4 regions of the Neobacillus sp. OS1-32 genome follow, and region 3 is predicted to be linked to each of the others. Evidence: riboswitches for the same ligand, from Rfam matches in the RefSeq annotation. Region 3 holds a riboswitch; each other region holds the start of a gene.
The links. Region 3 has a riboswitch for S-adenosylmethionine ahead of RCG24_RS20840 (methionine biosynthesis PLP-dependent protein). Riboswitches for the same ligand answer to the same signal wherever they lie in the genome.
Positions count from the first base shown of each region.

Region 1 (3,636 bases), 130 kb from region 3:
GGTATCAGAGCTTGTCGCAAACGTTAAGCCGGCTTTTAACAATTCTTCGCGCAACTCTACATAGTTATAGATTTCACCGTTAAAAATAATCCAATAGCGTTCATTCTCATACGTAAGCGGCTGATGACCTGCCTCAAGATCAATAATACTCAAGCGGCGGAAGCCAAACTGAATATGGTCATCAAAATAAAAGCCATCATCATCAGGGCCGCGATGGGTAATGATATCATTCATATTTTTAAATTGTTGTCTTTGTTCGTCCGTATAATTTTGTGCTTTATCATGTATACAACCGATAAATCCGCACATTATGTACCTCACCTACTCCATTCAAAATATCAAAAAAGACGGTGGATCAGAACATATTTACCCAACGTCAGAGCAAGAGTTTTATTCTGCCATAACGGGAAAATCCGATCCAATCATGAGGCGCTCCGCCCCTTCCTTCAAGCAAACATACTATCTAATACTACCACTTTTTTTCGCAAAATGGCACTGTGAGTATAAGGAAATTTATGGCCTTACCATTTTTCAGTTCGCTGCTGCTGGATAAACATTGGTTTAAACCGCTAAACAAAGAATTAGACGAAAAATAAAAAATGGGAGTTACAGTTTATTTGCAACTCCCACTGAGGATCAACGATTTTCTGCCTGTTGGCGCAGTGTTTCCGCTTTATCTGTCCGCTCCCAAGGGAGGTCAATATCTGTACGGCCAAAATGTCCATAAGCGGCTGTTTTCTTATAAATCGGACGGCGTAAATCCAGCATTTTAATAATGCCTGCCGGACGAAGATCAAAGTTTTGACTGACTAGATTAACTAAGACGTCCTCACTTACTTTTCCGGTTCCAAACGTATCAATTGAAATTGAAACTGGTCTGGCAACCCCGATTGCGTAGGCCAGCTGAACTTCACATTTATCGGCAAGGCCAGCGGCCACAATATTTTTTGCTACATAGCGGGCCGCGTAGGCGGCAGAGCGGTCTACCTTGGTCGGATCTTTCCCAGAGAAAGCACCACCGCCATGGCGGGCATAGCCTCCATACGTATCAACAATAATTTTCCGACCAGTTAAGCCGGCATCTCCCTGTGGACCGCCAATCACAAAACGTCCTGTTGGGTTAATGAAATATTTCGTATTGTCATCAATAAGTTCTTTTGGAACAACCGGATTGATGACATATTCTTTTATGTTGCGCTGAATTTGCTCCAAAGAAATCTCAGGATGGTGCTGGGTTGACACGACAATTGTATCAATCCGGACCGGCTGATTGTTTTCGTCATATTCAACAGTAACCTGTGTTTTCCCATCAGGACGCAGATACGGAAGAATATCTTCTTTTCGTACTTCTGCTAACCTGCGGGCAAGCTTATGCGCAAGCGAAATCGGCAGCGGCATCAGTTCCTTCGTTTCGTTGCAGGCGAAACCAAACATTAACCCCTGATCTCCTGCCCCAATTGCCTCGATTTCTTCATCCGTCATGTTCCCTTCGCGGGCTTCAAGTGCTTGGTTGACACCCATGGCAATATCGGGCGACTGCTCGTCGATGGAGGTTAACACTGCACATGTTTCCGCATCAAAGCCATATTTGGCACGATTATAGCCAATTTCCTTAATCGTTTCCCGAACAATCTTGGGAATATCTACATATGTAGATGTGGTAATTTCCCCGGCTACAAGCACTAGACCAGTGGTTACCGATGTTTCAGCAGCAACACGGGCATTAGGGTCTTGGGCTAAAATTGCATCTAAAATTGAATCAGAAATTTGGTCACAGATCTTATCAGGATGACCTTCAGTTACTGATTCGGATGTAAACAAGTGGCGTCTTGTTGGCATCTGAATTCCTCCTATATTAATGAAATAAATGAGGTTATCTACATGGCCTGTTGCTGACAATATATTGAACCTCTAATTTAAACGGAACTCATTCCCTTTGTAGTATGAAATAAAAATGGGAAATTTATTAAGAAGAACCATTATCCCCAATAATTTCTTAAAAACAAAAAACCTTTCCATCAATGAGGAAAGGTTAAAATACACTAAATTCATTCCTTTCGCTCTTATCGTTCAAGGTCAAGCCTTGCATCTGGGTTAGCACCTTTGCCTAGAAAATGCATAGAAAAAAAACATTTTCTTCGTTGCAGGTTGCTGGGTTTCATTGGGCCCGTCCCTCCACCAGCTCGGGATAAGAGAGTATCCGTTCAAAATATAATCATAACGTACTACTGGAAACAATGTCAATATTTTTCAATCTATTGCTCTAATAATAAATTGTTCTTCCTTTTTTTTCTTTCAATGAATAGTATAAAGTGGAAGATGACATAATTTTTTCACATAATTAGTATAGACTAATCATTTAATTGTGTTATACTATTTAAAGACAATTTTTTCGTTAAAAACAAGAAAAGGAAGGTCCGATCCATGAACTCTGTTCACGTTCCAAACGAACTTAATCAGTTACTGAAAGAAAAGAACGTTCAAATGCAATTATCTGTACCCCAATTGGTTGAAAAAATCTTGGCGCGAAACGAAGGAACGTTGACCTCAACCGGTGCAGTACGTGTCTCCACCGGCAAATATACAGGCCGTTCTCCAAAAGACAAATTTATTGTTGTAGAAAAATCAACGAAAGATAAAATTGACTGGGGTTCAACAAACCAACCTATCTCTGAGGAAGTATTTACAAATCTTTATCATAAAGTCCTTCAGTATTTAAGACAGAAGGAAGATGTATTTGTATTCAAAGGATTTGCCGGTGCAGATAAAAAATCGAGATTGCCGATTCAAGTGATTAATGAATTGGCTTGGCATAATCTTTTCGTTCATCAATTGTTCATTCGTCCGACAGAGGATGAGCTTTTAGCGCATGATGCCCAATTCACTGTCATCGCTGCTCCTAATTTTAAAGCGGATCCTGCAGTAGATGGAACCAATTCGGAAACCTTTATTATTATATCGTTTGAGCGCCGAATTGTTCTTATTGGCGGGACTGAGTATGCAGGAGAAATGAAAAAGTCGATCTTCTCGATTATGAATTTCTTACTTCCTGAAAAGAATATTTTTTCCATGCACTGCTCGGCAAATGTTGGTCAAGAAGGTGACGTTGCCTTATTCTTTGGATTATCCGGAACTGGAAAGACAACGCTGTCAGCCGATCCGAATCGGAAGCTAATTGGTGACGATGAACACGGCTGGTCGTCCCATGGCGTCTTTAATATTGAAGGCGGCTGCTATGCTAAATGTATCAATCTTTCGCATGAAAAAGAACCGCAAATCTTTGATGCCATTCGCTTTGGAACTGTCTTGGAAAACGTCATCGTCAACCAAGAATCAAGGATTGCCGATTACGACGACAATACCTTAACGGAAAATACAAGGGCTGCCTATCCACTTGAAAACATTGATAATAGTGTCATTCCTAGTATTGCCGGTCATCCACATACAATCGTGTTTTTAACTGCTGATGCCTTCGGCGTGCTGCCGCCTATTGCAAAATTAACGAAAGAACAGGCCATGTACCATTTCTTAAGCGGTTATACCTCAAAGCTTGCCGGCACTGAGCGCGGTGTCACCACTCCGGAAGCAACTTTCTCGACTTGCTTTGGAGCTCCGTTCATGCCATTACCAGCGACC
Region 1 is NZ_CP133263.1:37,670-41,305, reverse strand. It holds gene asnB (asparagine synthase (glutamine-hydrolyzing)) at 1-309, opposite strand, end outside; gene metK (methionine adenosyltransferase) at 637-1,839, opposite strand; SAM riboswitch class I at 2,061-2,195, opposite strand; gene pckA (phosphoenolpyruvate carboxykinase (ATP)) at 2,425-3,636, shown strand, end outside.
Region 1: it holds a riboswitch for S-adenosylmethionine, as region 3 does, so the genes downstream of both, metK (methionine adenosyltransferase) here and RCG24_RS20840 (methionine biosynthesis PLP-dependent protein) in region 3, are expected to answer to the same signal.

Region 2 (3,636 bases), 950 kb from region 3:
TAAGGAAATTAGTGAAAAACTGAAACATTGCGGAATAACTATAACAACATTTAACAAAATTTTATCGGTTCAACAAAGAATGGGTAACGGTTCTATCACTGCTAATCAAATTTCGGATTGGCTTAAAATGACACCTAGAAATGCCCGCCGAATTTTAACAGGGTTAGTCGAGAATGGCATTGCCGATATCATTGGTGAAGAAGCCCCTACCTCTAAAGGAAGGCCGAGGAAAATATATCGAGTTAATCATTTTTAAATATAAAAAGAGGAAGGCACCAAGTGAAAAATCACATGGTGCCTGGTAGCGATTCTTTTATATCGCTTCTGTTAATGTTTTAATAGGCTTCTTCTCCTCGACTTCCCCTTTTCCCAGACTTAGCATGGCGATAAAGGAGATGCAGTATAGGATAGCGAGGTAGGTCATGGCGACGGTAACGTTAGCATGTTGTAAGATGAATCCTACCAGAATTGGTGATAGTCCACCCAATGCCCGGCCAAAGTTGAAAATACTGTTGGTCGCGGTGCTGCGAACTTCGACTGGATAATAATGACTGATTAAAGCACCGTAGCCGGCAAACATTCCGTTCGAGAAAAATCCGACGACCGCTCCGCCAATTAACACCCCGGCTGCTCCAGTCGCAAAGGAGTACAAGTATACCGCCCCGGCTGAAGCAAAAAGGAAGATACCGAATGCTTTCTTCATTCCCAGTCGGTCGATAATTTGTCCGAATGTTAACATCCCGGCAATCATCCCAACAGCCGTACTAATCGTCCAAAGGGCCGAACCTGAAACCGAAAGTCCTTGTGATTTCTGGAGGATCGACGGCAGCCAGATCATTAAGCCGTTATAGCCGGCAATTTGCACCGTGGCCATCACCGCTAAGGCGACGGTCGTAAAGGCTATTCTTGGGCTGGAAAATAACTCCTTGACACTACCTTGCTTTTTCACATGCTGTTTTTCTCTTTGAGCTGCCAGCCATTCAGGTGATTCATTTAAATTTTTCCGGACAAAGAAGGCGAATATAACCGGAACAATTCCGACGAAGAATAATCCTCTCCAGCCCCATAGCGGTAAAAGGATGGCACTTAAAAGAGCCGCGAGAATCACCCCGAATTGGGCACCGATACTTACATAAGAAGAGGCCCGTCCCTGCTTATTCTTTGGCCATGCTTCGGCAACCAATGTCATCCCGATTCCATATTCGCCGCCCGCTCCCAAGCCGGCAATAAACCGAAAAATATAAACTTGCTCTACATTTGTTGCTAATCCGGTTAACGCTGTACCGATGGCAAATAATAAAACGGTATACGTGAACACCTTTACCCTGCCAAATTTATCAGCTAAGATTCCGAAGATAATTCCTCCAAACAGCATCCCTAAGTTCGTAATTGAAGAAATTAGACCGCCCGTTGCCATGTCCAAATGAAATTCCGCAATGATCATCGACATCGCAAAGGAAATAAACATGATGTCCATACCCTCTAACGTTAACCCTGCTACTGATGCTACAACAGTTTTTTTCTGATAATCCACTTTTGTCAGTCTCCTTCCAAGCCTCTCAGGACTATGATTTAAAGAATTCGGGCAAAAATAAAATGCCCTTTGATCCGATAGAACAAAAGGGCATTCATACATACAGTTTCATATATACGATCATTACTTTCGCCCTTTTTGGCCTCTCTGGACCAGAATTAAAGGAAAATTTTCTTTATTATCTTAGCACTTCGACAACACTATGACAATACAAAACTTTTAAAAAATGGATCTTTCACATTGTTCTGCTATAAAACCGCCTCAATATAATTGCCAAAACCCTTTTTAATTTCCAGACCTTGCTTTTCTAAGCCCTTCCAAATCTCTTGGTCGAGACGGTATGGGCTCGTTTTCTGCAGTAAGAAAGCCTCCTCCTCCGACAGTTTTACACTATAATCCCGCTCCCCATATTTTACAATCAGTTGATAGTCTTGCAGTTTCATGACCAGTACCTCATACTGTTGATCCCATTCCTTTAGCTGCCGCTCAATACATTCGGCAACATACAACAGAAATTTTTCGACATTCAAATCCCGCGCCTTTAAGGTCCTTGCATAGCCGTTAATATTCACGTTCGCTTTCCCCTTCCGTTTTAAAAAATAAAACCCCCTTCTGCATTGGATCCAAAAGGGGGTAAAAGCCGTTTTATCATCCAAAGCAGTCTATTGCTTTGCTGGTGGGAGCACCTTACGTTCTGCAGGTTGCTGTGACGTCATTGAGCCAGTTCTCTCAGCCACTCTAGATAACTATTTAATTATTATTATTGTACTACAATTATCCCAATATATCTATTACAATTTTAGCATAATTTCTGCCACATTCTTGTCGTGTCAGGAATGGAATGATGTTCGATGATGGTATAGGCAGCATTGGTGATCGCTTGGGCTAAGTTTTCTCCAGTTGCGCAAATTTCATTAAAGCAAACCCTTGAAGTCCCTTTAACCGTATAGGTATAACCCAACTGTTCCAAACGATCCACAATTTGCAACGCATGGTTAAGGTTTTGCTCCGGTTGGAATTCAGTATCTTGTATGAAAATCCCCTTTTCATAGTCGTACCAGCGATCCCAGCGATTTAATTTCCAGCCCATAATTCTTCGCGCAATTGAGTCTGTTTTAACCATATTTTCTGCTCCTTCTTAAAATTTGTTATATAACACGTTTTATAAATTAATACAATTATATAACAACGAAAAATTGATTACCAGCCTTTCATTAAAAATTTTTTTAAAACTTAAACAAAGGCTTTTAAAACTAGAAAGTTCTAACTAATCACTGGCTTTTAACAGAGTAATTCGATGACGGATCTAGCGGTTCTACAAAAAACCATGCTCTTTTCGTTCACTAGAACGTACAATGTGAAAAACGTAGTTGGTGATAGGATGCATACGATTATTACCGGAACAAATGGCCCCATGTACTTAGGTTACCCTCCGCCGATGTTTGGACCGTGGAATCAACCGATTCATCCTCATAGTGTTCAATTGGGGCATACCATCTACCATATTGTCCCTTTGCTTTTCGGTTATCCGCCAGCATTCCCTTATTTTGGTCCGTACGTCCCCTTCCGTGTGGGAACTCAAAAGTTAGTGAAAGGCTGCAAATATACTGGACTACACAAAAAAAGACCTTATTAGCTCATTAATAAAATAAGGTCACTCCGGGAAAAATAAAGATTGTAATTTTTGCTAACAGTTTGTTTAGGGAGAGATCCATGGAAAAGACTCATGATCAGTCTAAACTAAATATCGCGATACCCTATGTGAGAAGAACAGTAAATATCAGGAAGGTGAAGCTTCCGCAAATTACAGCGGAATCCATTGGTTTGGGGGTATTATTAGCTTTAATTGGGGGATATCTTGATGCTTACACGTATGTTAGTCGGGATGGAGTGTTTGCTACATCCCAGACCGGCAACCTCGTCTTATTAGGTGTGGTAACCGCACAAGGACATTGGGCTCAAGGATTAAAGCATATTCCCCCGATTTTTGCGTTTGTCATCGGAGTGGTCGTTGCAGAAGGATTAAAACATCCAAATATCACCCGAACGTTTCCATTTCCTGCTAGGACAGTGCTGTTGTTGGAAAGTATTGTCCTTTTATT
Region 2 is NZ_CP133263.1:862,630-866,265, reverse strand. It holds gene RCG24_RS04545 (helix-turn-helix domain-containing protein) at 1-256, shown strand, start outside; gene RCG24_RS04540 (MFS transporter) at 314-1,534, opposite strand; gene RCG24_RS04535 (hypothetical protein) at 1,783-2,106, opposite strand; SAM riboswitch class I at 2,177-2,283, opposite strand; gene RCG24_RS04530 (BC1872 family protein) at 2,334-2,657, opposite strand; gene RCG24_RS04525 (YoaK family protein) at 3,248-3,636, shown strand, end outside.
Region 2: it holds a riboswitch for S-adenosylmethionine, as region 3 does, so the genes downstream of both, RCG24_RS04535 (hypothetical protein) here and RCG24_RS20840 (methionine biosynthesis PLP-dependent protein) in region 3, are expected to answer to the same signal.

Region 3 (3,636 bases):
ACAAATGCTTTTACCCCATTCCATCTGGCGGCTTCTGCAGTGTTGATCGTTCCAATCAAGTTATTTTTTATTGCTTCCTCTGGATTTTCTTCCATCAATGGAACATGTTTATGTGCAGCAGCATGATATACAACATCCGGTCTGTATGTACTCATCACTGACATCATTTTTCTCTCATCCTGTACATCCGCAATCACAGAAATAAATTCAATGGGTGATTGTTGGTAACGTTCTTTTAATTCCATTTCAATGGTGTAAATACTATTTTCCCCATGACCTAATAAAATCAGCTGTTTAGGATAAAATGCGGCAAGTTGGCGACAAATTTCAGATCCAATCGAACCGCCGGCACCGGTAACCAAAACAACTTTATTCGTGACAATTGCTGTGATGCTTTGTATATCCAAATCCACAGGTTCTCTCCCAAGTAAATCCTCTACTTGCACATCACGAAATTGTTTGACCGAAACTTTTCCCGTTACTAAATCTTCGAGCATTGGAAGAATTTGTGTTTTTGCACTTGTTTTCACACATTCTGCAAAAATTTTATTCAATTCTGTTCTATTAAGGGAAGGAATCGCAATCACAATATGATCAATACTAAAATTCTTTACTATTGCTTCAATTTTTGTGATTCCACCTAAGACGGGAATCCCTAAAATATCAAGTTTGTGTTTCTTTTCATCATCATCAATAAACCCAACTGGCAAAAGGTTGGCTTCATTTGTTTTTTTTAATTGCCTGGCCACCATCACCCCAGCTGATCCGGCACCTATAATTAATGTTCTTTTTTTATTATTTGTTTTATTAAGCACTGAATCTCTGAACCATCTGAAACAGAAACGCGAAGAACCAACAAACAACAAATTCAGCATCCAAGTTACGATCAGATAGCGAATAAAGACTTCATCTAACACAAGCTGTTGGATGATTACTGTAAAGAGGATCGTAAATGTTTCGACTTTTAATATACTAATTAACTCCCCCACACTCGCATATGCCCAAACTTTTTTGTATAACTTGAATTGAAACGAGAGAAAATGATGGACAAGTAAAATTACAATTAAACTAAGAGTAAAAGAAAAGGAAAAAATTTCGAGCTCATCTTTAATTAAAAAACTGCTAACAAGAATGGCTGCCAAAACTAGCCATGAATCAATAAAAATAAAAAATGATAATCTTTGAATATACGTCATCCCTCAACCCACTTTCTTTATAAAATTTATAAGTTTATCCTCTCCATCAATAAAAGAACAAACTTATAAATTTTAAAATGGGCATCTAACCCGCCCTCACATCACACTCTCGACGACTAGCGTCTAAGGTATTTCTACCCACAGCATGACCGAGTGTCTCCATTGATAATGGTAAGGAGACATCACCCAAAATTCTCAAAATTTATTTCGTTCTTTTTATAGAACGTATTGAGCAAAAAAATAAACCTTTCAAAATTATTACTTTTTAACTAATCTTTTTGTACTTAATTAAGAACATTATAATCCCATTTACCTAAAAAATAAACCCTTTTTTATAAAAAATTTTTGTTTCGCTATTAATCAATTGTTCACTAGGAAGAACAGACTGCTAAGTATTTAACTTCTGCAACCATCCTCCTTTTGAATATATATTGACACTATTGTCTTAGTGTAGTAAATTTAATGAAAATCAAAATATTCGATTTTCTTATCAAGAGAGGTTGAGGGAAGGGCCCAATGACACCTCAGCAACCTTCAGTGGGATTCCATTGAAAAGGTGCTAAGTCCTGCAAATTTTTAGTAATTTGCGAGATAAGAAGAATGACCGAGTGGTTCGTGCTTACAAAAGTCTTCTTCTTATAGAAGGCTTTTTTTAATGGAGAACGAAAGCCCCCTATCCGGAGTAGTCACAAGGCGTTGGAGCTAGTCTAGGAAAGACAGCCGCCTCCGCTAAAAATGACTGCACCGAGTTGCTAAAATTTTTTAAAGGAGAGAATGCATAATGTACAAAATCGACACCAAATTAGCCCAAATTGGCAATCGCAGTGAGACCACAACTGGAACCGTCAACCCGCCGGTTTATTTTTCAACCGCCTACCGCCACGATGGAATCGGGCAGTCAACGGGTTTTGATTATATCCGTACCGGAAATCCGACGCGGCAGCTTCTTGAAAAAACAATCGCGGATCTCGAAGGCGGCGATCAAGGCTTTGCCTGCAGTTCCGGAATGGCGGCGATTTTTACGCTGCTGTCCTTATTCAAATCCGGAGATGAATGGTTAGTCAGCGAGGATTTATATGGGGGAACCTACCGTTTATTGGAACAAGGCTTTAAAAAATGGGGCCTGACTTGTCACTATATCAATACCTGTTGTCCGGAAACCGTTGAAAATAACATTACACCGCATACAAAAGCAATTTTCCTCGAAACACCGACCAATCCGTTGATGCAGCAGGCCGATATCGCCGCCATTGCGGAGATTGCCAAACGACACGGAATGTTACTGATTGTTGATAATACTTTCTACACGCCGCTGTTGCAGCAGCCGATTAAGCTTGGCGCCGATATTGTCATCCACAGCGCCACGAAATATTTAGGCGGTCATAATGATGTCCTAGCCGGTCTGATTGTTGCGAAGGGCGCGGAACTTTGCGAAGCACTGGCATTTCATCATAACGGCGCCGGTGGTGTGCTTAGCCCGTTTGATTCGTGGCTGTTAATGCGCGGAATGAAAACTTTGTCACTGCGTATGGAAAGGCATGAGAAAAATGCGAAGGCCATTGTTGAATATCTTACGAACCATGCTGATGTCACAGATGTGCTTTATCCCGGTCACGGCGGGATGGTTTCGTTCCGTATCAAGGATGAGGCTTGGGTCAATCCATTTTTAACAGGGTTAAAACTGATTAGCTTCGCTGAAAGCCTTGGGGGAACGGAAAGCTTCATAACCTACCCGGCAACCCAAACCCATGCCGATATTCCTGAAGAAATTCGGATTGCCCAAGGGGTTTGCAACCGTTTGTTACGTTTTTCTGTCGGTATAGAAGATGCAGAAGACTTAATTGCTGACCTAGATCAGGCCTTTGCTAATATTCATGAAGGGGTGACCGTATAATGACATACGATGAATATCATTTTGAAACAAGATTACTTCATAATCAGCATAAAATCGATCCGGCAACAGGCGCTGTGAGTGTTCCAATCCAGCACGCCTCAACGTTTCACCAGTTTGATGTTGATCATTTTGGAAAGTATGATTATGCCCGCAGTTTAAATCCGACTCGGGAAGCACTTGAGGATGTGATTGCCGAGCTTGAAGGCGGCGTAAAAGGCTTTGCTTTTTCAAGCGGAATGGCGGCGATTTCCACCGCTTTTCTGTTGCTGTCGGCTGGCGACCATGTGGTCATCACCGAGGATGTGTACGGCGGAACCTTCCGCATGGTGACTGAGGTGCTATCTCGCTTTGGGATTGAGCACACCTTCGTCGACATGACCGACTTAGAGCAGGTGAAACAGGCGATCCGGCCAAGCACAAAAGCCTTTTATGTGGAAACACCATCGAATCCGTTATTAAAAGTGACAGATATCCGTGCGATCAGCTGCTTGGCGAAAGAGATTGGGGCCTTAACCTTTGTCGATAACACGTTTTTAACACCAGCAC
Region 3 is NZ_CP133263.1:4,250,538-4,254,173, reverse strand. It holds gene RCG24_RS20845 (polysaccharide biosynthesis protein) at 1-1,196, opposite strand, end outside; SAM riboswitch class I at 1,681-1,794, shown strand; gene RCG24_RS20840 (methionine biosynthesis PLP-dependent protein) at 1,978-3,090, shown strand; gene metC (cystathionine beta-lyase) at 3,090-3,636, shown strand, end outside.

Region 4 (3,636 bases), 2.1 Mb from region 3:
GGTTTGTGCTTGTTGTTCCTGCCAGCATAAAGTTCAGGTTCATGAATGCTCCAGCAAGCAAGGCTGGAATAGTAGCTAAACCAACGATTAAACCAATACCGACTAAAAGTTCTCCCCAAGGAATTAATACATTAAAAATATCAACGTTTGGAATCGCGAACTGTTGTAAAAAGTCTGCATACCATGCTTGCACTGCCGGGTGTTCACCAGTTGCATTGGCAAGCGCCCCTTTGAGGAAGCCTCCTGCGTCAAATCCACCAGTTATTTTTTCAAATCCTGCTGTTATCCACTGATAGCCAAGATAAATCCGTAAAACTGTCCATACAACTGCTGCAATAGGCGTTTTGTACCATTTCATTACAATCATCTCCAAATGATTTTATTTTTGATAATGGTAATCAGCTAGCTGTTTCTTATAGTGAAGGCTTGTGATTTTTATCACTACCTTCGCTACACTTATAATATACCTTGAGGACTATTGAAAAACAACCGTTTTCACATTTTCTTAACATATTAATGTTGGATATTTGATAAAATTGTGAACATTCTCAGTTTGTACTTTACATAGGCTTGTTTGTGGGTATTTATCTGGAAAAAGAAAAAGCATCCTGCCATTTGGATGCTTCCATTTGCTGTGTTTTCGAGTGATTAAATCACTGTTGCTGTGGGTTTATTTAAAATGGGCAATTTTCCATCACCAAGAATCTGAAAATAACAAATCTCCGGTTGCCGAACAGCCAAGCCCTTTAAATCCTCCTTGCCAGCTTCGATGATAAAAATGTTGTCAGTAACCTCATCAAGCCAGGTAATTTCAGGATGTTTCGTTTTTTCAACAAAACCTTGAAGCAACCAGTAGTCTTTTTGTTTCCTCCTCATCCGCCCTCGCCAATCAGCAGTTTTCTTAATATTTTGCCGGCTGTTAAGTTTACTTTGACAAACATAGACCAAATCTTCAATCATCGCACTTGCTGTTGGATACATGCCGGCTCCCGGGCCCTGCAGCGTGATTCTGCCAACAATATCGGAATGCACATTTACCGCATTCTCGACACCTTCCACGTGATAGAAGGGATTCTCGTCGCCCACCAGGATCGGTTTTACAGACGCAATGATCTGTTCGTCTTCCTTGCTTATACTGGCTACATGTTTAAACCGCAGCTTTAATTTTTCTGCTGCCTCTATTAACTCGCTTGTGATCGCAGTTATTCCCTGACGTTCAACCGTCTGCCAATCGGGCTCTTCTCCGAAAGCAATCCTGCTGAGTATCATCGCCTTGTAAAAGGCATCGAAACCCTCAATATCATTAGTGGGATCAGCTTCTGCATAACCTTTTGCTTGAGCCTGGCGCAAACTTTCAGCAAATGACTGCTTTTTTTCACGCATTTCGGACAAAATGAAGTTAGAAGTGCCATTTAAAATTCCCTGAATTTGTGATACACGATTAATGTTTAAGAGCTGCCTAAGGGTTTGAATGACGGGAATTCCTCCGGCCACGGTTGCTTCATAGCCGACAGAAACACCGTTTTCCTTTGCTAGATCAAGTAATTCTTTTCCATGGTGCGCAAACATTTCTTTGTTAGCCGTTATGATGTGGCACCCCTTGCCAATTGCTTGTTTCAAATAAGTAAAGGTGGGTTCCTTGTCGACGATGGCTTCAATTACAACATCAAGCTGGGGCAGCCGAAGAATTTCCTCAAAATTCGTTGTCAGAAGCACACCTTCACGAATATTCCTTTCCTTTTGGATGTTTTTTACAAGTATTGCCGTGACTTCAACCTTTTTCCCGAGAACAGCTGTAAATTCTTGCGCATGAGATTGAATCGTCCGGTAAACCCCTTCACCCACCGTTCCGAATCCTAATATCGCTACCTTAATAACAGACACCATTCCTCACCCCACTTCAAAAATAAAAACCTCTTCGATAAGAAGAGGTCTGGTAATCCTCTCTTATCTTTCAGATCCTTAAGATCTGCAGGAATTAGCACCTTTTCAAGGATCACCTTGAAGGTTGCCGGGCTTCATTGGGCCTAGTCCCTCCGCCGCTCTGGATAAGAGTTTTATATGAACTTTTATAAATTTTCCAATAATTAAAGAAAATATTAGCTCAATCTGCCACCAATGTCAATAGTTTCTTTTTGAAAGAGAAGCAATTGCGGAGTGAATCTTTTAATCGTTTTTTGGAATCTTTGCAGGGTTTCGATTATACTTGCACAAAATCAAACCCGCCAAAATTGAGCGGGTTTGATTTTGTTTATTTATGCAGTTTTTGCTCGGCTAATTGAATTTGCTGCTTCACTTGTTCTGGTGCTGTCCCGCCAAAGCTATTGCGAACGGCGACAACTTGTTCCGGAGCCAGTACCTGATAAATATCCTCTTCAAATAAATCGCTAAATTGCTTATATTCCTCGATGGTTAAATCGAGCAAGAATTTGTTGGACTGAATTGAATAAAGGACAATTTTTCCAATCACCTCATGGGCCTCGCGAAACGGCAGACCTTTGCGAACAAGGTAATCGGCAATATCCGTAGCATTGGAAAAGTCAGTGTTGATCGCCTTGCGCATTACCTCTTTATGGACGGTCATCGTTTCGATCATTGGTGCTAATAGCTTCAGGGAGCCTTCCAGCGTCTCTACCGTATCGAACATACCTTCTTTGTCCTCTTGCAAATCCTTATTATAAGCAAGCGGAAGGCCCTTTAATACAGTGAGTAAACCAATTAAATTGCCATACGTGCGCCCTGTTTTTCCCCGCAAAAGCTCCGGTACGTCCGGATTTTTCTTTTGCGGCATGATGCTCGAACCGGTGCAAAAGGAATCGTCCAGTTCAATAAATTGAAATTCCTGGCTTGACCAAAGGACCATTTCCTCTGACAAGCGTGAAATATGGGTCATAATAATCGAACCAATCGACAAAAATTCTAAAATAAAATCACGGTCGCTGACAGCATCCATACTATTTGGATAAATCGTTTCAAATCCTAATAATTCCGCGACCTTTTCGCGATTAATTGGAAAGGTGGTCCCGGCCAGGGCGCCAGAGCCTAACGGCAGCCAATTAATCCGTTTCAAAGAATCCAGCAATCTTTCCTTATCTCGTTCAAACATCCAAAAATACGCCATTAAGTGATGAGCGAAAGAAACCGGCTGGGCCCGCTGCAAATGGGTATAGCCCGGAATTAGTGTTTCAATATTCTCCTTCGCCTGCTTGATGATCGAGAGTTGGACATCTTCAATCAATTTAATTAATTCAGTTGTTTTGGTCCGCAAATATAGATGCATGTCGGTTGCCACTTGGTCGTTTCGGCTGCGGCCAGTATGAAGCTTGCCCCCCACCGGACCAATTTGTTCAATTAACAGTTTCTCGATATTCATATGAATATCTTCATCCGCAACGAGAAACTCAACCTCTCCGCGGTCAACCCTTTCCTTTATTGCCAGCAGACCTTGTTTGATTGTTTCCGCATCCTTTAGCGGAATAATGCCGCACTCCCCTAACATCTGGACGTGGGCAAGGCTCCCGGCAATATCTTCTTTTGCCAGCTTTTGATCAAACGATATCGAAGCGGTGAATTCTTCTACCAGCTTGTTCGTTTCCTTCGTAAACCGACCGCCCCATAATTTTGACATAGATTGCT
Region 4 is NZ_CP133263.1:2,111,590-2,115,225, forward strand. It holds gene RCG24_RS10755 (DoxX family protein) at 1-358, opposite strand, end outside; gene RCG24_RS10760 (homoserine dehydrogenase) at 649-1,887, opposite strand; SAM riboswitch class I at 1,945-2,055, opposite strand; gene argH (argininosuccinate lyase) at 2,252-3,628, opposite strand.
Region 4: it holds a riboswitch for S-adenosylmethionine, as region 3 does, so the genes downstream of both, RCG24_RS10760 (homoserine dehydrogenase) here and RCG24_RS20840 (methionine biosynthesis PLP-dependent protein) in region 3, are expected to answer to the same signal.